Regions from separate parts of the Allomesorhizobium aridi genome, predicted to be linked through region 2. Evidence: riboswitches for the same ligand, from Rfam matches in the RefSeq annotation. Region 2 holds a riboswitch; each other region holds the start of a gene.
The links. A riboswitch is a leader RNA that binds a small molecule or an ion and turns the genes downstream of it on or off. The one in region 2 is predicted to bind cobalamin.
Positions count from the first base shown of each region.

Region 1: another riboswitch for cobalamin. It lies ahead of bluB (5,6-dimethylbenzimidazole synthase); the one in region 2 lies ahead of ACG873_RS15010 (DUF1636 family protein).
Region 3: another riboswitch for cobalamin. It lies ahead of ACG873_RS31170 (ABC transporter substrate-binding protein); the one in region 2 lies ahead of ACG873_RS15010 (DUF1636 family protein).

Region 1 is NZ_CP171729.1:662,591-669,586, forward strand. It holds gene ACG873_RS05195 (S41 family peptidase) at 1-869, opposite strand, end outside; gene ACG873_RS05200 (hypothetical protein) at 998-1,972, shown strand; gene bluB (5,6-dimethylbenzimidazole synthase) at 1,999-2,715, opposite strand; cobalamin riboswitch at 2,758-2,956, opposite strand; gene ACG873_RS05210 (histone deacetylase family protein) at 3,078-4,004, shown strand; gene ACG873_RS05215 (exodeoxyribonuclease VII small subunit) at 4,008-4,259, shown strand; gene ACG873_RS05220 (DUF2277 domain-containing protein) at 4,399-4,665, shown strand; gene ACG873_RS05225 (hypothetical protein) at 5,042-5,245, opposite strand; gene ACG873_RS05230 (pirin family protein) at 5,342-6,262, shown strand; gene ACG873_RS05235 (cupin domain-containing protein) at 6,274-6,996, shown strand, end outside.
Region 2 is NZ_CP171729.1:2,631,751-2,638,746, forward strand. It holds gene ACG873_RS14980 (NADH-quinone oxidoreductase subunit D) at 1-827, opposite strand, end outside; gene ACG873_RS14985 (NADH-quinone oxidoreductase subunit C) at 834-1,436, opposite strand; gene ACG873_RS14990 (NuoB/complex I 20 kDa subunit family protein) at 1,443-2,021, opposite strand; gene ACG873_RS14995 (NADH-quinone oxidoreductase subunit A) at 2,012-2,377, opposite strand; gene ACG873_RS15000 (winged helix-turn-helix domain-containing protein) at 2,746-3,948, shown strand; gene ACG873_RS15005 (hypothetical protein) at 3,945-4,376, opposite strand; cobalamin riboswitch at 4,563-4,766, shown strand; gene ACG873_RS15010 (DUF1636 family protein) at 4,804-5,229, shown strand; gene cobW (cobalamin biosynthesis protein CobW) at 5,226-6,263, shown strand; partial or broken gene ACG873_RS15020 (cobaltochelatase subunit CobN) at 6,274-6,834, shown strand.
Region 3 is NZ_CP171729.1:5,902,297-5,909,292, forward strand. It holds gene hypE (hydrogenase expression/formation protein HypE) at 1-3, shown strand, start outside; gene ACG873_RS31160 (enoyl-CoA hydratase-related protein) at 13-1,698, shown strand; partial or broken gene ACG873_RS31165 (ATP-binding cassette domain-containing protein) at 1,854-2,270, shown strand; cobalamin riboswitch at 2,511-2,703, shown strand; gene ACG873_RS31170 (ABC transporter substrate-binding protein) at 2,856-3,872, shown strand; gene ACG873_RS31175 (FecCD family ABC transporter permease) at 3,869-4,921, shown strand; gene ACG873_RS31180 (ABC transporter ATP-binding protein) at 4,918-5,682, shown strand; gene ACG873_RS31185 (pseudoazurin) at 5,693-6,127, shown strand; gene ACG873_RS31190 (class I SAM-dependent methyltransferase) at 6,124-6,921, shown strand; gene ACG873_RS31195 (hypothetical protein) at 6,942-6,996, shown strand, end outside.

The DNA.
Region 1 (6,996 bases), 2.0 Mb from region 2:
GGCGTGTCGCCGACGAAGAGTTCAGCCGCATCGGAGCTGCCGCCGCCCCAGCGCCCGCGCAAATCCAGCACCAGCCCGTCGGCATCCTTGAGCTTGCCTTCGGCGAGCGCCTCGGCGACCTCGCCCATCGAGTTGCGCGCGGCGAGCGTCCAGAGCCGGACATAGCCGATCTTGCGGCCGTCATGCGTCGTCACCGCCGCACTTTCCTCGATCGCCTTCTCGAAAGTGGACAGCGGCTTCAACCTCTCGACCGTGGCCTTGACGGTGATCGGCTCCGCCCCGGCCTGCCGCCGCAGCTTTATTTCGACCGGCTTGCCAACCTTGCCGCTGAAGGATTCGATCTCGTGATAGGGTTTGCCGTCCACCGACAGAACCTCGTCGCCGACGAGGATGCCGGCGCGGTCGGCCGGCGAGCCGTCATAGACATCGCTGACGAAACGGACGCCGTTCTGCGGCCGCGCGATCATGCCGACGCCGGGATAGCTGACCTCGCCTTCGGGCGGAAACAGCCGGCGCATGTCGTTGCGGATGGCATAGCGGAAAATGTCGGCCAATTCGAAATAGTCGATCGTGTCGGGCTGGAAACGTCCCACATGGGAAGCATCGAGGCTGGCCAGCACAGCGTCGATCGCTTCGTCGACGCGGTCCGGCGAGCTTGCCTTGGCCACGGGAGATTGCGGATCCTCGATCTCGCGCCGCACTGCCGCCGCGAAGCGGTCGATCGCCGATTCGTCATGGAAATTGTCGGTCACGAGTTCCACGGCGCGATCGAACACCGGATGCCCGGAGCGCGGCGGATCGGCGGCGGGTGCCTCCACGATCGCAAGAAAAAGCAGCGGCGCCGCCGCGAGAAAGCTGGTTCTTTTCATCTGGCTGGTCCGCATCCGTTTCGCTTCATCGTGATTATCGGCCCAAACGCGGCCGGATCGAGCCCTTCGGTTGACAATATTCCGTGACCGGCGATTCTGCGCCGAAGGTCCGGGTGGGGATTCGGGGCATGTGGGATTTCGAGATCGGCCGGACCTTGGGCATCGTCGCCAGGACGTGGCCCTTCGTGCTGTTTCGCATGGTGGTCTATTTCGGCATCACGATCGCCTATATCGCGGCAACCGGCATGGGCGCCGGCGTCGGCTACGGAACCGGCCACATACTCGGCGAAGGCGGAGGCCCGGTCACCTTCGCGCTCTGGGGCGGCATCATCGGCTTCGGGCTGGTCTCGGCCGCGGTCTACTGGATCCGTGAATACATCCTCTACATCGTCAAGGCCGGCCACATAGCGGTGATGGTTCACCTGATCGAGGGCCGCGAAGTGCCCGGCGGGCAAAGCCAGATCGCCTATGCGCGGCAGGTGGTCACCCAACGTTTCGCGGAAGCCAATATCCTGTTCGTGCTGGATCAACTCATCAAGGGCGTGCTCAGGGCCATCACCGGCCTTCTCGGCGGCATCGCCGCTTTCGTCCCGATCCCCGGGTTGAGCGGGCTGGTCAAGTTCTTCAACGCCGTCATCCGCATGTCGCTGACCTATGTCGACGAGATCATACTCGGCTACAACATCCGCACCGACAGCGCCGCGCCCTTCGACACGGCGAGGCAGGGCGTGGTGCTCTACGCGCAGAACGGCAAGACCATGCTGAAGAACGCGCTCTGGCTGTCCATTCTGATGTGGGGGCTGGCGCTGGTCGTCTTCCTGACGACGCTGGCTCCGGCGGCCGCCGTGCTCTACGCCATGCCGGGAGAGCTCGCCGGCTGGGGCTTCGTTCTCGCCATCGTCTTCACCTGGGCGTTCAGCGCCGCCTTCATCGAACCCTTCTGCATCGCCGCCCTGATGCAGGTCTATTTCACGGCGATCGAAGGCCAGACGCCTGATCCCGAGTGGGACCAGCGGTTGTCGGAAACCTCAAAACAGTTCCGCGAGCTGAAGGACAAGGCCTCGGCGCCGTTTGGCGGCTGGGCCGGTGCGCCCGCAAGCTGACCAGCGCAGCCATCATCGCCGCTCGGCTACGCGGTCCGGTCCACGATCTCCTTCAGCGCGGCTTCGCCCGCCCCGGAAAACGTCTCGCTCATGATCAGGTCGGACAGCTTGAGCCGCTTTGCCCAGCCACGCGCTTCGAGGTCGGGCCTTGGCGCGAACTCCGAAACCCGACCGACGCAGAGATAGGCGACGGGGACGGCATGCTCGGGTATCTGCAGCAACTCCCGCAGCGCCTGCGTTTCGAGGATCGAAACCCAGCCGACGCCGACGCCTTCCGCGCGCGCTGCCAGCCAGAAATTCTGGACCGCGCAGACCGTGCTGTAGAGGTCCATCTGCGGATTGTGCCAGCGGCCCAGCGGCGAATTTTCCGATCGCCGCCGGTCGCATGTGATGCACAGATTGAGCGCGCTTTCGCAGATGCCCTCGAGCTTGAGCTTGCGGTAGAGCGCCTGCCGCTCCTCCGCGATGTTGGGCAGTTCCTGCTCGCGCGCTGCAAGGAAAAGGTCGCGCACCTGCTGCCGCCGCAAGTTGTCGCGAATGACGATGAAATTCCACGGCTGCATGTAGCCGACCGACGGCGCATGGTGGGCGGCGATCAGCAGGCGCGCCAGGACGGCGTCGTCGAGCGGGTCGGGCAGGAAGTGGCTGCGGACGTCGCGGCGCGAGAAGATAGCGCGATAGACGGCGTCTCTGGCGGTCTGGTCGAAAGGTTCGCCGTCGCCGGCGGTCGGGTGTTCGGGCATCGCTTGTCCCCTTGCGATCGAAATCGGCCCGCCTGACCAAGCGGTCGACAATGTCTGCAAGGCCGGTCTTCTGGCTCGAGATCACCCCGCAAATCGGCGCCTTCCCGTTGCAAGCAACAGTGGCCACTAGGTCACGACCTAGCCGATGCAGTCCCTCTTACAGCGTTGGGCACGCCACGGATTTCAACCGTGTTCCCGATTCTCCCGCTTGGCAGCGGGCACCTGGCAGCATCGGCGACGATACGCGAAGGCGAGGCGAGATGCATCCTTCCGGTGCGACATTGGCGGGCACCGGTGCGATTTCCCCAGCCTTCGGGCATGTATGGCGTGGCCACCACCGCCATTGCTGATAGACTGAAGGGATGACGACACGCCTCTATTCGCACCCGATCTTTCTGGAACACCTGACGCCGCCCGGTCATCCGGAACGGCCGGACCGGCTTCGCGCTATCGCCCGCGCACTTGATGACGAGGCATTCGCCCATCTCGACCGCGTCGAGGCGCCGGAAGGCGACGAGGCGACGATCCTCTATGTCCATCCCGAGAGCTACGTCGAGCACATCCGCCGAGCGATCCCGGAGGAGGGCATTGTCAGCATCGACGCTGACACTTCGGTCAGCCCGAAAAGCTGGCAGGCGGCCCTGACCGGCGTGGGGGCGGCCAATGCTGCCGTCGACGACGTGTTTTCGGGCAAGGCCGACAATGTTTTTGTCGCCTCGCGCCCGCCTGGCCACCATGCGGAAAAGACCACGGCGATGGGCTTTTGCCTGTTCAACAATGTGGCGATCGCCGCGCGCCATGCGCAGAAGAAGCACGGGGCCGGGCGCGTCGCGATCGTCGATTGGGACGTGCATCACGGCAACGGCACCCAGGACATTTTCTGGGACGATCCGTCGGTGCTCTATTGCTCCACGCACCAGATGCCGCTCTATCCCGGCACCGGCGCTGAAAACGAGACGGGCGCGGGCAATATCGTCAACGCGCCGCTTGCGCCGCAGAGCGGCAGCGAGGCTTTTCGCGAAGCGTTCCGCTCGCGCGTGCTGCCGGCAGTCGATGGTTTTGCGCCTGATTTGATCATCATCTCCGCCGGTTTCGACGCGCATCACCGCGACCCGCTGGCCGAGATCAACCTGACCGAGGAAGACTTCGACTGGGCTACGGGACAATTGATGGACCGCGCCGCGCGCCATTGCGGCAACCGGCTGGTCAGCGTGCTGGAAGGCGGCTACGACCTGCAAGGATTGTCGTTTTCGGTCGCGGCCCATGTCGCGCGCATGATGAAAGGATGAATGATGGCGGATGAAGCCAACGAAGATATCAAGGCGATGAGCTTCGAGCAGGCGCTGGAGGCGCTGGAGCGCATCGTCGACGACCTGGAGCGCGGCGACGTGCCGCTCGACAAGTCGATCAAAATTTATGAGCGCGGCGAGGCGCTGAAAATCCACTGCGACCGGCTGCTGAAGGCCGCTGAGGACAAAGTCGAGAAGATCAGGCTGTCGCGTGACGGCAAGCCGGCCGGAACGGAGCCGCTGGACGCGGAGTAGGGCGGCTAACCGACAAGCATTCTGGATTTCATCGGATTGGGATCAGAATTCCAGGCAGTTGATCGCCAGGCGTGTCGGGCCCAGATAGAGGGAAACCAAAACCCGCAACGTTGAGTATCGGACAGACCGGGAGCAAGTCATGTGCCGAAACATAAGAACCCTGTTCAATTTCGATCCGCCCGCGACGGACGAGGAAATCCATGACGCCGCGCTCCAGTTCGTGCGCAAGCTGAGCGGATCGACCAAGCCTTCGAAGCGCAACGAGGCAGCCTTCGAGAAGGCGGTCAGTTCGATCGCGGCATGCGCCCGCGAACTCATCGATTCGCTGGAGACGACGCAGCCGCCGAAGAACCGCGAGGAAGAAGCCGCCAAGGCGCGCGCCAGGATGGTGATCCGGTACGCATGACTGGCGCGGTCAGGCCGCGGTGCGCAAGCCTGGAACCTGTTTATGGAAACCTGTTCGCATGCGAGACACGGTGCCCGTCTGTTCTGCATCGCTTTTGACTTCCGACAGGGCGAGGCGTGGATTCCCGACACTCTCCGCTCGCGCTTCGCACTCGCTCACGAGGCCGGGAATGACGTACTTCCTTTACCGCTTCGGCCAGTCGCCAGCGCTGAAGATTGCCGGAGATGAAATGAAAGCCGTCATTCCCGACCTCGTGAGCGAGCGAAGCGCAGCGGAGAGTGTCGGGAATCCATGCCTCAGCGCAGAGGACACCAGAATCTTCTCAGGTCCGGACATCCGGCGAAACATTCGGTTGCGCGCTTGGTGAAGCGGATCTTCACGAGCCGAAGCTGCGAAATGCAGTCTCGACGTCGGCGTCGCTGGCGAATTCACCGCGGCGAAGCTGGGCTAGGCTTTCCAGAATATCGGGAAGGTGCGTCGGCTCGGTCTGTTCCGGCGACTGGTCGCCTTCTGCAAGGCTCAGCATCAAACGCGCGATCTTTTCCTGGTCGTCCCGCGGCATCTGCCGCACCGCTTCCACGGCTTTTTCAAGAAGCTGGTTCATGTAGAAAGATATAGGCTATCTTCGAAAACGGGAAAAGAACCGAATTCGACGGCAGGTTGCGAGGTGTAAACCATGAGCTTCTTTCCGGGAAACGACCCTGTCGCCGGTGATGCCTTCGCCTGCGACCAGATCGAGCTGATGGTCATTCCCAATGCCCGTGACATAGGCGGCTTTCAGGTGCGCCGCGCCCTGCCGACGGCCAGACGCCGGCTGGTGGGGCCGTTCATCTTCTTCGACCGCATGGGGCCTGCGATCCTGCGCGCCGGGCAGGCGCTGGACGTGCGGCCACATCCGCACATAGGCCTGTCGACGGTGACATACCTGTTCGACGGCAAGATCAGGCACCGCGATTCGCTCGGCACCGAGATGGTGATCGCGCCGGGCGACGTTAATTTGATGACGGCTGGCCGCGGCATTGTCCATTCCGAGCGGACGCCGGAGGAACTGCGCGGCGCGCCGATGTCGGTGTCCGGGCTGCAGACCTGGCTGGCGCTGCCCGACGACAAGGAGGAAACCGCCCCGGTCTTCGAGAACACCGGCCGCGATCTGCTGCCGCGGTTCGAGTATGACGGAGCGTCGGGACGCTTGGTGATGGGCAGCCTTTCCGGCATTCGTTCGCCGGTGCGCACGGATACGGACACACTCTACGCCGACATAAGTCTTGCGCCCGGCGCGCGGATAAGCATTCCCGCCGACGCCGAGGAGCGGGCGATCTATGTGCTCGACGGCATGGTGACGATTTCCGGCGACGAATTTCCGTCCGACCGCCTGCTGGTGTTCAGGCCCGGCGACGAGATCGTGGTCTCATCGGAAGAGGGCGCGCATTTCATGCTGTTCGGCGGCGCCTCGCTCGGCTCCAAGCGTTATATCTGGTGGAACTTCGTCTCGTCCTCGAAGGAGCGCATCGAGCAGGCCAAGCACGAGTGGAAGACCGGCCGCTTCGATATTGTTCCGGGCGACGAAGAGGAATTCATTCCCTTGCCCGAGGGATGAAAGGGTTGCTCATGTCGACCTCGCCGTTAAAGCCTATCTCTTCCGCCACGGTGCCCTGGGTCGAGGTCTCCGACGTTCCACGCTTCGGCATACGCTATCGCCACCTGACGCTGGCCGCGGTTGGCGAAAGTTATCATGTCGGCGTGGCGATCGAGGAACTGGCGCCCGGTATGCGCAGCAACCCGGCGCATTATCACATCTTCGAGGAGGAGCATGTCTATGTCCTCGAAGGCTCGATGACGGTGCGCATCGGCGCTGGATCGTATGAGATGAAGGCGGGCGACTATGCCTGCTTTCCGGCCGGGCAGAAGGCAGGGCACGGCTTCGTCAACGAAAGCGGCGCGGTCTGTCGCTATGTGATCCTGGGGGAGAACAGGCCGGACGAGGTGGCCGTATACACCGACTCGAAAAAGGTGCTGGTGCGCTCGCTGGGGCGGCGCGCGATCTTCGACCTCGCGGCGTTGCGCGGCTATTGGGACGGCGAGGACACCGGCCTGCCGGGCGGGGACAACGCGCCGCCGGAGCCCTCGACCGACGCGCTCGACGGAGCGGCAAGTATCGCGCCGCCGATCGCGTCAGGCGACGTCAAGTGGACTGTCGAGGGCGAAAGCCCGCGCTTCGGCGGCAGGTCGAAACACCTGACCTATGCGGCCGTGGGCAAGGACTACCACGTCGGCGTGCTGATCGAATCGCCGGCGCCCGGCATGCGTCTGTGCCCCAGGCACTATCACATG
Region 2 (6,996 bases):
CATTGGCGCATGATTTTGGCCGACTGGCGCATCTCTTCCATGCGGATGAGGTAGCGGTCGTAGCAATCGCCGTTCTTGCCTACCGGAATGTCGAATTCCATCTCCGGATAGCACTCGTAGGGCTGCGACTTGCGCAGATCCCATGCGGCGCCTGATCCGCGCACCATCACGCCCGAAAAACCCCAGGCCCAGGCGTCGTCCAGCGACACCACGCCTATGTCGACGTTGCGCTGTTTGAAGATGCGGTTCTCGGTGAGCAATTCATCGAGGTTCGCCACCGTCTGCAGGAAAGGATCGATCCACTTGCCGATGTCTTCGACGAGCTTCTGCGGCAGGTCCTGGTGCACGCCGCCCGGCCGGAAATAGGCCGCATGCATGCGTGCGCCGGAGGCCCGCTCGTAAAACACCATCAGCTTTTCGCGTTCCTCGAAGCCCCAGAGCGGCGGCGTCAGCGCGCCGACGTCCATTGCCTGCGTGGTGACGTTCAGCAGATGCGACAGGATGCGGCCAATCTCGGAATAGAGCACCCGGATGATCAGCCCGCGCCGCGGCACGTCGATGCCGAGCAGCCGCTCGACAGCCAGCGAAAACGCATGCTCCTGGTTCATCGGCGCGACATAGTCGAGCCGGTCGAAATACGGGATTGCCTGCAGATAGGTCTTTGCTTCGATCAGCTTTTCGGTGCCGCGATGCAGCAGGCCGATATGCGGATCGACGCGTTCGACGACCTCACCGTCCAACTCCAGCACGAGGCGCAGAACGCCATGCGCGGCCGGATGTTGCGGGCCGAAGTTGATGTTGAAGTTGCGGACGGAGGTTTCAACCATGGGCGTTCACTGCTTTGCCTTCTCATCGCCCGGCAGCACGTAATCCGTGCCTTCCCATGGCGACAAAAAATCGAAATTGCGGAATTCCTGCCGCAGTTCGACAGGCTCGTACACCACGCGCTTGACCTCGTCGTCGTAGCGAACCTGGACAAAACCGGTCAGTGGGAAATCCTTGCGCAACGGATGACCCTCGAAGCCGTAGTCGGTGAGGATGCGACGCAGATCCGGATGTCCGGAGAACAGAATGCCATAGAGATCGTAGGCTTCGCGCTCGAACCAGTCAGCGCCCGGAAACACTTCCGTCACCGACGGCACCAGCGTGTCCTCGTCGGCCATGACCTTGATGCGGATGCGCTGATTCTGGCGCGGCGAGAGCAGATGATAAACCACGTCGAAGCGCTTAGGCCGCGACGGGTAGTCAACACCGCAAATGTCGATGATCGATATGAACTGGCACTGCACGTCTCGGCGCAGGAAATTCATCACGCCGACGATATCGGCCGGCTCGACCGAGAGTGTGAGTTCGCCATAGGCGACGACGGCGTCGCCGATCTTGCCTTCCAGCTTTTCGCCGATATAGGCCGCCAGATCGTTGAGGGCTTCATTCATGTCGGCTCACCGCTCGATCGTGCCGGTGCGGCGGATCTTCTTCTGGAGGAGAAGGATTCCGTAAAGCAGCGCCTCCGCCGTGGGCGGGCAGCCGGGAACGTAGATGTCGACCGGCACCACCCGGTCGCAGCCGCGCACCACCGAATAGGAATAGTGATAATAGCCGCCGCCATTCGCGCAGGAGCCCATCGAGATCACGTAACGCGGCTCGGGCATCTGGTCGTAGACCTTGCGCAGCGCCGGCGCCATCTTGTTGGTCAGCGTGCCGGCGACGATCATAACGTCCGACTGGCGCGGCGATGCGCGCGGCGCGATGCCGAAGCGCTCGGCGTCGTAGCGCGGCATGGAGATATGCATCATCTCGACCGCGCAACAGGCAAGCCCGAACGTCATCCACATCAGCGAGCCGGTGCGCGCCCAGGTGATCAGCGCCTCGGACGAGGTGACGAGAAATCCCTTGTCGGACAGCTCGCTGTTGACCTCGCCGAAAAACGCGTCGTCGGACCCGACCGGCTTTCCGGTGTTCGGGTCGATGATGCCTTTCGGCTTGGGTGCTACCAGCGTGGAAGTATCGTTCAATTCCATTCCAGCGCTCCCTTCTTCCACTCATAGACAAAACCGATGGTCAGCACGGCCAGGAACACCATCATCGACCAGAAGCCCAGCATGCCGATCTCGCCGAACGAGACCGCCCACGGAAACAGAAACGCGACTTCGAGATCGAAAATGATGAACAGGATGGAAACCAGGTAGAAGCGAACGTCGAATTTCATGCGCGCATCGTCGAACGAGTTGAAGCCGCATTCATAGGCCGACAGCTTTTCCGGATCGGGGTTGCGGTAAGCCACCAGGAACGGCGCGGCAACCAGCGCCAACGCGACAACCAAGGCCACGCCAATGAAGATGACGATGGGAAGGTATGAACCGAGAAGCGTATTCATGCTCCGACTTTCCGTTGGCGGCCGTTCGCTTTCCGCTCGCGGCCGTTCGACCTGATTATAGCACTTAGTCCTATCGTGAAACCGCGACAGCTTGACCGGGTGAAGCCGCGCCTGAAACCATGCTGCATTGCGGCGAGGGTTAGCGCACGCACACATGTGAAGCAAGTCAAACGTTGGCCGAATCGGGGCAGCGTCGATCGCTTTTCGGCGATTCTAAGTGCATGAGCGCCGGTTTGATTTCCTTCCTATTATACTCCACTTTTTCTCCTGACACCAATCTTGCTGAAACGCTGTTAGGCTGGACCGGATCGACCGATTCCCGTTGATGCTGGACAGCCCTGTTCGATGTTTTTCCGGACCGCCGAAGAATGAAGGAAACGATATCCGTTGCGATGGCGCGGCGCATCGCGCTTGCTGCGCAAGGTTTCGCCGAGTCCCGGCCGGCAGCCGCCATCGCTCGGCGGCATCTCGCCAAGGTTCTCGCCCGCATCGGCCTGTTGCAGATCGATTCCGTCAGTGTCGTGGTCAGGGCGCATTACATGCCGCTGTTTTCGCGGCTCGGTCCCTATGATCGTGACCTTCTGGACAAGGCCGCTTCGGGAAAGAAGCGGATGCTGTTCGAATATTGGGCGCACGAGGCATCCCTGTTGCCGGTCGAAACTTGGCCGCTGATGCGCTGGCGCATGGACCGCGCGGCTCAGAGCGAGGGCATTTACGGCCGCCTCGCCCAATTCGGCCGTGAGCGCGCCGATCTGATCCAGGCAACTTATCGGAAAGTGGCCGCCGACGGCCCGGTCGCCGCTTCCGACATCGATGGCGCCAAGGGTTCCGGCGGCTGGTGGGGCTGGAGCGACGAAAAGCACGCCTTCGAATGGCTGTTCTGGGCCGGCCGCATCACCACGGCCTCGCGCCGCGGATTCGAGCGGCTCTACGACCTGCCGGAGCGCGTGATCCCGGCGGCCGTATTCGAGAGCCCTGCCCCGGAACCCGCCGAAGCCCACCGCGAATTGCTGCGCATTTCGGCCAAGGCGCTTGGCGTCGCCACCATAGGCGACCTGCGCGATTATTTCAGGCTCTCGCCGGCAGACGTGAAGGACCGCATCCCGGAACTGGTCGAATCGGGCGAGTTGCTGCCGGTCAGCGTCAAGGGCTGGAAGCAGCGGGCTTTTCTCCATGCCGAAGCCCGTATCCCGCGCAAAATAGCTGCGCGCGCCCTGCTTGCGCCGTTCGACCCGCTGGTGTTCGAGCGTTCGCGCACCGAACGGCTGTTCGATTTCCATTATCGCATCGAGATCTACACCCCCGCCGAAAAGCGCCGGTTCGGCTACTACGTCCTGCCGTTCCTGCTCGGCGACACCATCGTCGCCCGCGTCGACCTGAAGGCGGACCGGCCCGCCGGCATCTTGCGCGTGCTTGCCGCCTATGCCGAGCCCGGCGCCCCGCCGCACACCGCCGCCGAATTGCTGGAAGAGTTGAAGACTATGCAGGGCTGGCTGGGGCTCGACAGGATAGAGGTGACCTCGGCGGGCGATCTTGGACCGGCGCTGGCGGACATAGCCGCCGAAGGTTAGATCGCCGATGGGTCCGGCTGCTCGGCCGGCGACGATCGCTCGAAGATGGCCTTCACGCGCATGTTGCTGCCGTCGCTGTCCACGATATGCATCATCAGAATCAGACGCCCCCGACGCATCTTGAAACCTGTGGCCACCTCGCGCGCTACAGCCTGTCCGGACTTTGATCGCGTCCATTTTCCAGAACCGACAAGGGTGTCATCTCCGCCGGTGGGTATTTGGGTGAGAGGTGCAGACCAGCCGTTGCTGGCGTCGACCCAGAACCCCTGTTCCTTGCGGCTTATGGAAACTGTGCAATCGCCGCAATGTCCGCCGGTCGAGAAGACTTGCCGCCAAACGCCAAGGAACTCGTTTTCCGATGCAACGGCTTGGCCTTTGACCGAAATCGTCATCCACATCGCAAGAAGGATGGTTGCAAAAATTTTCAACGTCGAACTCCCTAGAATGCTCCAACGAACATGCAGGAAACAGCCTAAGGTTGCATTGACCGGGCCGTTAAAATTGTCGACTGATCGCGTCCTCTCTGACCATGCATTCGGCTTGCCCGCCTGGCCCCTGCAACAACCACGGCACGATCCGCCGTAACCGCGCGTTGACAGCACAGCACGCGGAAGCCTAAATTCGCCGCCGACGGTCCTCCTCCCGCAAAGGGGGAGGCTAAGAGGGAATACGGTGCGGCTTTTCCAGCCAACTCCGTAGCTGTCCCCGCAACTGTAAGCGAAGAGCCGAAGGCCGAAAACCACTGGGAGTTTCCCGGGAAGGCGGCCCAAGGCGACGACACGCGAGCCAGGAGACCTGCCGTCTGACGAAATATCCGACCGCCTGGCGGGTGTCCCGGGCAAGGAGCATAATGACTTGAAAGTCGACGGCATTTTTCCGCAACAGGTCGGGGACACAGGCAATGACGGCCATGCCGGCATCACGGTGGTCGTCTGCTCGTCCTGCCGCGACGAGACCGGATCCGACGCACGCCCCCGCGCCGGCGAAGTTTTGGGCGACGCGACGCGGCTCGCCGCCCAGGACAGCAATATCAACGTCAGGCAGATAGAATGCCTCGGCAACTGCAAGCGGCGTCTCTCCGCCGCCATTCTGCGCGACGGTTCCTGGAGCTACGTCTTCGGCGACCTGACGCCGGAAAGCGGCCCGGATTTGATAACCGGCGCAAAGCTCTTCGCCACCTCGACCGACGGCATCCTGCCCTGGCGCGGCCGTCCCGACAGCCTCAAGCGCGGCCTCGTCGCGCGTATCCCTCCCCTCGACCTCCTGAAGGACAATTCATGACCGCTTCCGCAGCCCGCGTCCCCTGCACCGTCGTCACCGGCTTCCTCGGCGCCGGCAAGACCACGCTGATCCGCCACATCCTCGAAAACGCCAACGGAAGGCGGCTGGCCATCATCGTCAACGAGTTCGGCGATATCGGCATCGACGGCGAAATCCTCAAAGGCTGCGGCATCGATGCCTGCCCGGAGGAAAACATCGTCGAACTGGCCAATGGCTGCCTCTGCTGCACGGTCGCGGACGATTTCGTGCCGGCGCTCGACCAGATCCTGGCGCTGGAGCCGAAAGTCGACCACATCATCATCGAGACCTCCGGCCTCGCTCTGCCGAAGCCGCTGGTCCAGGCATTCCAGTGGCCGTCGGTGAAAAGCCGCGTCACCGTCGACGGCGTCGTAGCCGTGGTCGACGGCCCGGCGCTTGCCGCCGGCAAGGTCGCCTCCGACCTCGACGCGTTGCAGGCACAGCGCGTAAGCGACGATTCCCTCGACCACGACGATCCGGTCGAGGAGGTGTTCGAGGATCAGATCGCCTGCGCCGATCTCGTCATCCTCTCCAAGAGCGACCTGCTCGATGACGCTGGCAGCGCCCGCGCTCACGCCGTGATCGGCGAACATCTCGCGCGCTCGGTCAAGATCGTCCCGACCTCGCAGGGCAAGGTCGATCCATCAGTGCTGCTCGGCATGGGGCTCGCCGTCGAAGACGACATCGAGAACCGCAAGACCAATCACGACGGCGAACTCGACCATGAGCATGACGATTTCGACAGTTTTATCGTCGAGCTTCCGGCGGTCTCCAACCCCGACGACCTTGCAAAGCGCGTCGCTGCCGCTGCCGACGAGGAGAATGTGCTTCGGGTAAAAGGCTTCGTCGATGTCGGCGGCAAGCCGATGCGGCTCCTGGTCCAGGCCGTCGGCGCCCGTGTGAACCATTATTACGATCGCGCCTGGACCGCCGACGACGACCGCCGCTCACGGCTGGTTGTGATTGGGTTGAAGGGGCTAAACCGCGGCGCCATCGAGCAGATTCTGGCGGGATAGAAGCTCGGCCATGCACATACTGACCACGACATCCGCCTCGCTAGACGATCTCGTGGAGCCTGTCGATCTGCGGCAGACGCCCGCGGATATCGTGGCGTTGTCCTTTACGGACAGCGATCTGGCAGGGCTGGCGGCAGCGTGGAAAGCCGACGCTGCAAACTTGCCCTCGATGCGGCTGGCGGCACTGCGCGACCTGCGCCATCCCATGTCCGTCGATCTCTGGATCGACAGCGTCGCCGCCCACGCGAAAATCATCCTGGTGCGCATTCTCGGCGGCTACGACTGGTGGCGCTACGGCTGCGACCGGCTTGCTGCCATCGCCCGGGAGAAAGGCGTCAAGCTGGCGCTGCTGCCCGGCGAATGCCGCGACGAGGATCTCCGCCTCATCGAATGCTCGACCCTGCCGCGCGTCGAACTCGACGCCCTGCTCGGCTATTTCCGCGAGGGCGGCCCCGAAAACATGCGCGGCCTTGTGCAACGGCTATCGGCGCTCGCCGGCGGCGATGCCGTAGCGAGTGCGCCGGTTTCGGTGCCGAAAGCCGGGTTTTATGATCCGGGAAAAGGGGTTATGAATAACGCGGATGCCTTTTTCACTGAAGGCGCCCCTTTGCACCCCCCCTCTGTCCTGCCGGACATCTCCCCCTCAAGGGGGCAGATCAGCCGGCCGGAATGTCGGCTCTCCTTCTCCATTGAAAGCGCAGCATGCATTGAAGATTGGCGAAAACGCCAATGA
Region 3 (6,996 bases), 2.9 Mb from region 2:
TAAGAGAGGGTGATGCGCATCCTGCTTCTCTGCCACAATTTCAACTCGCTCTCCCAGCGCCTGCATGTCGACCTGAGACGGGCTGGTCACGAAGTGACGGTCGAGCTCGACATCCATGACGACTTCACTCGCGAGGCGGTCGTTCTCTTTTCGCCGGACCTCGTGATCGCGCCCTTCCTCAAGCGGCCGATCCCGGCCGATGTCTGGCGCGGAACGCTCTGCCTGATCGTCCATCCGGGCATCCGTGGCGATCGCGGCCCGAGCGCCCTCGACTGGGCGATCCTCGACGGCGAAGTGACCTGGGGCGTCACACTGATCGAGGCTCGGAAGGAGATGGATGCGGGGCCCGTCTGGGCTTGGGCGGAATTTCCGATGCGCCCCGCTCGGAAGTCGAGCCTCTACCGACATGAAGTGACCCAGGCTGCCGTAGCCTGCGTCTTCGAAGCGATCGGCCGCATCGAGCGCAGGGAAGGGGCGGCGCTGCCGGCGAACTGGGGCAGAGGGTGCGAGCGACCCGCCTGCCGGAGGTCCGACCGTATCCTCGACCCGACCCGACACTCGGCCGAGGAAGCGCTACGCATCATCCGGGCGTCGGACGGAGATCCCGGGGCTACGATGACGATCGCCGGACAGACTTTCCTGGTGTTTGACGCCGAGCGTGCGGAAGGAGTTCCGGGGCCTGCCGGCGCGCTCATCGGCCGTTCGCGGCACGCTCTCGCCATGGCCTTCCGTGAGGGGGCGCTGTGGATCGGCCATCTCCGGCGACCGGATTCCCGCTCGCTGAAACTGCCGGCGCTCCGGCTGCTCGGTGCCGAAGCAAGCGATCTGCCCATCATCGAAGGACCCGAACCCTGCCGTTACCGGGAGGAGAACGGCGTCGGACTTCTGGAATTCCGCTTCCACAACGGCGCGATGTCGTCGGAAGATTGCGATACCTTGCGCAAGGCGATCACGAGGGCCAAGGCACGCTCGCTTCCGGTTCTTGTGCTGCGGGGCGACGCGGATCGCTGGTCGAACGGCATCCATCTCGGCATCATCGAGGGCGCCGACAGCGCCGCCGACGAATCCTGGCGCAATATAAACGCGATGAACGACTTGGTGCGCGAGATCATCGAGACCGATGACCGACTGGTTATTTCCGCGGTGCTCGGCAATGCCGGGGCTGGCGGCGTCTTCCTGTCGCTTGCCGCCGACGAAGTCTGGATGCGCGAGGGCGTCATCCTCAATCCGCACTACAAGGACATGGGCAATCTCTACGGCTCGGAATACTGGACCTATCTGCTGCCGGCTCGGGTCGGCGAGGACCGAGCCCGCCGCGTGACCCAGGCAAGGCTGCCGATGGGGGTCGACGAGGCGCTTGAACTGGGGCTCGCCACCCGGCGCCTGCCGGGAAATGTAGAATCCGCCGATTGGGAACTGCTCCGCGCTGCCACCGAATTCGCGGCCTCTCCCGATCTTGCCCGGCGGATTGCTGCCAAACGGGCGCGCCGCGCTGGCGACGAGGCCGAGAAACCGCTTGCCGCCTATCGGGAAGAGGAACTGCGGCGGATGCGGCGCAATTTCTACGGCTTGGACCCGAGCTATCACGTGGCGCGCTACAATTTTATCCACAAGACGCCCAAGTCCCGTACGCCCGTCACGCTCGCTGTCCACCGCGCGAACGCCGACCACTCGGACCGTAGGAGCACCATGCGATGACGAACCCGCTCGCAACCGTTCTTGTGGTGGGCAACGAGGTGTGCTCAATCGAGGCTATCCAGCGGGTTCTATCCGAGAGGCGAAGCGTTCATACCGTCGCTCTATCCTCCAAAAAGCTGACCGCTAGTTAACGTGACATCGCCGTTGGCCGGTGGAACATACGCTACCACAAGACCGATGCCAGCTGGGAAGAGGTGGTCCGCGCGGCACAGGACGTTGGCGCGCATGACTTCATCGAACACTTGCCTGATGGCTACGACACCGAACTCGAGCAGCGCGGCGGCAATCTCTCGCTCGGCCAGCAGCGCCAGCTGATCAGCTTCGCGCGGGCACTGGTCGCCGACGCCAAGATCCTTGTGCTCGACGAAGCCACGGCCAGCATCGATTCCTGCACCGAGATGCTGATCCAGAAGGCGCTGATAAAACTGCTGGAAGGCCGGACCGGGCTCGTCATCGCCCACCGACTGGCCACGATCCGCGGCGCCGACCGCATCATCGTCCTGCAGAATGGCGAGATTGTCGAAAGCGGCAACCACGAACAACTGATGGAAAGAAAGGGCCTCTACGCCCGCCGTCACGGTCGGTGCGGCGTGGTCGGAAACGTACAGACGCCATGCCTCTTTCTCGTCGGCGGAGGCTTCGCTGATTCCCGCGAGCAGCGCGAGCGTCGCTGCGGTGTTCGTCCATAGTGGTTGCATTTGCTGCTGTCCTTGGTTAAGCAGCTCTGATCTGTTACATAATAACATAACAGCCTCGAAGAGGCACAAATATATGGGGCTCGGAAAGGCACCGCTTGATGCGAGCCAGAGGATTGGTTAGGAACGGGTGTCGGTTTCCGTAAGGAAATAACAGGGAATTCGCCGCGGCTTGCCGCGAAACGAAACTGCCCCCGCAACTGTAGGCGGTAAGTTCATCTCGATCATGCCACTGGGATTAGCCCCCGGGAAGGCCGAGAGGGACGATGACCCGTCAGTCAGGAGACCTACCGACACCCGTAACTTAACGCGCCGGGCGGGGTGTCCGGGGAGGTTGTCGATGACGCTAGCCACACGTGAAGTGCAGCCGCATCTCGTCCGTTGCGACGCGATGACGATCATTGCCGTCCTGACCCGAGATCCTTCGATCCCTGCCAGCAACCGATCGGAGATGTTCGCGTCATGACTGTTTCACGCCTTGCGCTTGCCGCTGCTAGCTTCGCCTTCCTCACGGCGGCCGCAGCGGCCGAGCCGACCAAGTATCCGCTGACCCTCGAGAATTGCGGGGAGACGCTGACCTTCCAGAAGGCGCCTGCGTCGACCGTTACGGTCGGCCAGGCGGCGACCGAAGTGCTTTACTCACTCGGCCTAGGCGACAAGGTGACCGGCACCTCGGTCTGGTTCAACGAGGTGCTGCCTGAGTTCAAAGAGGTCAATGACAAGGTCGAACGCCTGGCCGACAACGATCCGAGCTTCGAAAGCGTGGTCGCGAAGAGGCCGGAACTGGTGACCGCTCAGTTCATCTGGCATGTCGGTCCTGACGGAATCGTCGCGACCCGCACCCAGTTCCATGACGTCGACATACCGACCTATGTGCTGCCGGCCGACTGCGTCGCCAAGGACAATACGGTCGGCGTCGATGGCACGCGCAGCGAGCTCTTTTCCACCGCCACTATCCATCAGGGCATCCGCGAACTGGCGCAGATCTTCGACATCCAGGGCAAGGGTGCGGAACTCGTCGCCAGCCTGGCGGAGCGCGAGAATGCCGCCGTCGAACGCGCCAAGGCGCTCGACCTCAAGGACGTCTCGGCGGTCTTCTGGTTCTCCAGCGCCGAGATGGACATCGACCCCTATGTCACGGGCCGCAAGGGCGCACCGGCCTACATGATGGACAAGCTCGGCATCAAGAACATCATCGAGTCCGACGAGGAGTGGCCAGTTGTCGGTTGGGAGACCATCGCCAAGGCCAACCCGAAGCTGATCGTCATCGCCAGGATGGACCGCCGCCGTTTCCCCGCTGACGACTACGAGAAGAAGCTGGAGTTCCTAGAATCCGATCCAGTCGCGAGCCAGATGGACGCGGTCAAGAACAACCGCATCGTCGTCATGGACGCACATGCGATGGATGCGACCATCCGCACGATTGCCGGCATCGAGGTGCTGTCGAAATCGCTCAAGGATTTCGGACTGGCACAGTGAGTCGGACCGCCTCGCAAGAGATCTACCTCTCCCGGCTCGGCCGGGGGACGCTCGGTTTCGCCGCGCTCGTTGTGGCGGTGCTCGCCGGAACCTGCATCGGCGAGACGCCGATCCCTGTCTCGATCGTCCTGCAGACTCTGGCCAACAAGATCTTTGGTTCGGCCTACGTGCTCGACCCGATCGACATTGGAATCATCTGGAACTACCGCCTGCCGCGTGCGATCATTGCGGCCTGTTGCGGATCGGGCCTGGCAATCTCCGGCATGGTGCTGCAGTCGCTGCTGCGAAACGCGCTGGCGGACCCGTATCTTCTCGGCATTTCCGCCGGTGCCTCGACCGGCGCGGTGGCGGTGACGGTCGCCGGCTTTGGCGCCGGCGCGATTTCGATGTCGCTTGGAGCCTTCGTCGGCGCCGTCGCAGCCTTTGCCCTGGTGGCGATACTGGCGCGCGCGGCTGGCGGTGGCGTTACGTCGCGCGGCGCCGGACAGATCGTGCTCGCAGGCATAGCCGGGTCGCAGCTCTTCAACGCGCTGACCTCCTTCATCATCACCAAGTCGGCCAATGCCGAGCAAGCGCGCGGTATCATGTTCTGGCTGCTGGGCAATTTAAGCGGCGCACGGTGGCCCGACGTATGGCTGGCGGTCCCGATAGCCCTGGTCGGGTTAGCCGCGTGCGTCTGGTATGCGCGCGCTCTCGACGCTTTCGCCTTCGGCGCCGAGTCGGCGTCGTCGCTGGGAGTGCCAGTTCGCAGAGTGCAGGTGGTTCTCATCGGCTTCACGGCGCTGGTGACGGCGGTGATGGTGAGCATCGTCGGTTCGATCGGCTTCGTCGGGCTTGTTATCCCGCATGCGGCGCGGTTTCTCGTCGGGGTGCGCCACGGGAGGCTAGGACCGGCGACGGCGCTTATCGGCGCGGTGTTCCTGATCACCGCGGATGTGCTCTCACGCACCATTATTCCCGGACAGGTCCTGCCGATCGGCGTCATTACGGCACTCGTTGGAGCGCCGGCCTTCGCGGTGATCCTGATCCGCGGGCGGGGCGCGCCATGATCCTGGAAGCACACAATCTCAGCTGGTCAGTGCGAGGGAAACCGATCGTCACTGGGGTCGATCTCGTGGTGAACGAGGATGAAACGCTCGGTCTCGTCGGGCCGAACGGCTCCGGCAAGTCGACACTGATGAAACTGCTGGCAGGCATCCGACAACCGACGTCAGGCGACGTTCGCGTCAAGGGTGAGGCGCTTCGCGCGATGCCGCGCCGCGCCGTCGCCCAACTGATCGCCTTTCTCGAACAACAGGCAGAGACCACTGAGGCCATCACCGTGAAAGATGCGGTCGACCTTGGCCGCACGCCGTGGCTGACGCCGCTGCAGCCATGGTCGCCGGAAGACGACCTCATCGTGGCGCAAGCGCTTGCCGACACCGACATGGAAGGGTTCGAGCGCCGTTCCTGGGCAACCCTATCCGGTGGGGAGCGCCAGCGGATCCACCTGGCGAGGGCGCTCGCGCAGCAGCCTCAGATACTGCTTCTCGACGAGCCCACGAACCACCTCGATGTCCAGCACCAGCTCTCGATCCTCGACCTGGTCGCGAAATTGCCAGTCACATCGGTTGTCGCGCTGCACGATCTGAACCAGGCGCTCTCCTGCGATCGCGTCGGCGTGCTGTCCGGCGGCCGGCTCGTCGCACTAGGCCCTCCGCACGAGGTGCTGACTGTCGAGCGGATCGGCGCGGTGTTCGGCGTTCGCGCAAGCATTCTCACCGACCCGGCAGACGGCACGCACATGTTCCGCTTCCATCCAGCTTCCTGAAAGGAAACCCATGCGCTTGCAAATTCTGACCTTGTTCCTGTCGCAGGCAATGTCGTCCGCCTGTGCCGAGACGCACGACATCAAGATGCTCAACCGCAACGAGACGGGCCCGATGGTCTACGAGCCTGATTTCGCCCAGATCGCGCCGGGCGACACCGTAAAGTTCATCGCGGCCGCTAGCGGCCACAATGCCGCAACGATCGACGGCATGGTCCCGGACGGTCACCCCGGCTTCAAAGGTAAGATCAACGAGGAGATCGAGGTCACACTCGGCCAGGAAGGCTTTTATGGCATCAAATGCTCGCCGCATCTCGGCATGGGCATGGTGATGGTTATCCGCGTCGGCGACGCCGCGCTGGAAGCTTCGTTCTTGAACGTCGACGTGCCGCCGCGGGCGCACAAACGCTTCGATGAAATCCTCGCGCGAAACGGTTTCGGCAAATGAACTCTGACGAGCAGGCAGTGACCGGAGCGAACTTCGACCTCAGGGACGAGATCCATGAGTACTGGTCGCGCCGCGCAGAAACTTTCGATCTGGCTTTTGGCCACTATATAGCGCCTGGGCACGAGGCCGAAGCCTGGGCTGCTCCAATCCGCGACCAGCTCGGCTCGTCGCCCCGCAAGGTCCTGGAGCTTGCCTGCGGCACCGGTGAGGTGACTCGCCTGCTGCATGACCTCGGTCATGAGGTCACCGCGCTGGATTTTTCCGATGCCATGCTTGCGAAAGCGCGAGCGAAACATGTCGGAAAACCCCGCCTGCGGTTCCTCCATGCCGATGCCGGCCACACCATGGAGCCTGATGAATCCTATGACGCAATCGTCTGCCGGCATCTGGTCTGGACGCTGACAGAGCCGGCCAGGGCCTTCGCGGATTGGCTGCGCATCCTTCACCCGGGCGGGCGGCTGCTGATCTATGACGGCGATTGGACGAAACCCAAGCCCTCCGTGCTGTGGGCGGCAAGATTGCTCTCGCTCTTGGAGCAGGTTTCGCCGGATCCCTACTACGACGGAGCTATGAGCGAGAAACACGGCGAGATCATGCGGCGGCTTCCTTTCAGCGAAGGGCTCACCTTCGACAGTCTGGCGCCCCAATTGGCAGCGGCGGGCTTTGTCTCCATCCGCGAGCTACCGCACGAGCCTATCGCCCGAGCACAACGCAGAGGCCATGGGTTGCGCAATCGTCTGCGCACCCTTGTCTATCGCCGCTTCATCCTGATCGCCGAAAAGCCCGGCGGCTAAATCCCCATCCAAGGAGTCTCATGAACATTCGGCCCACGCTTGCCGGTCTTGCTCTGTCCATTCTGATGCTCCCGG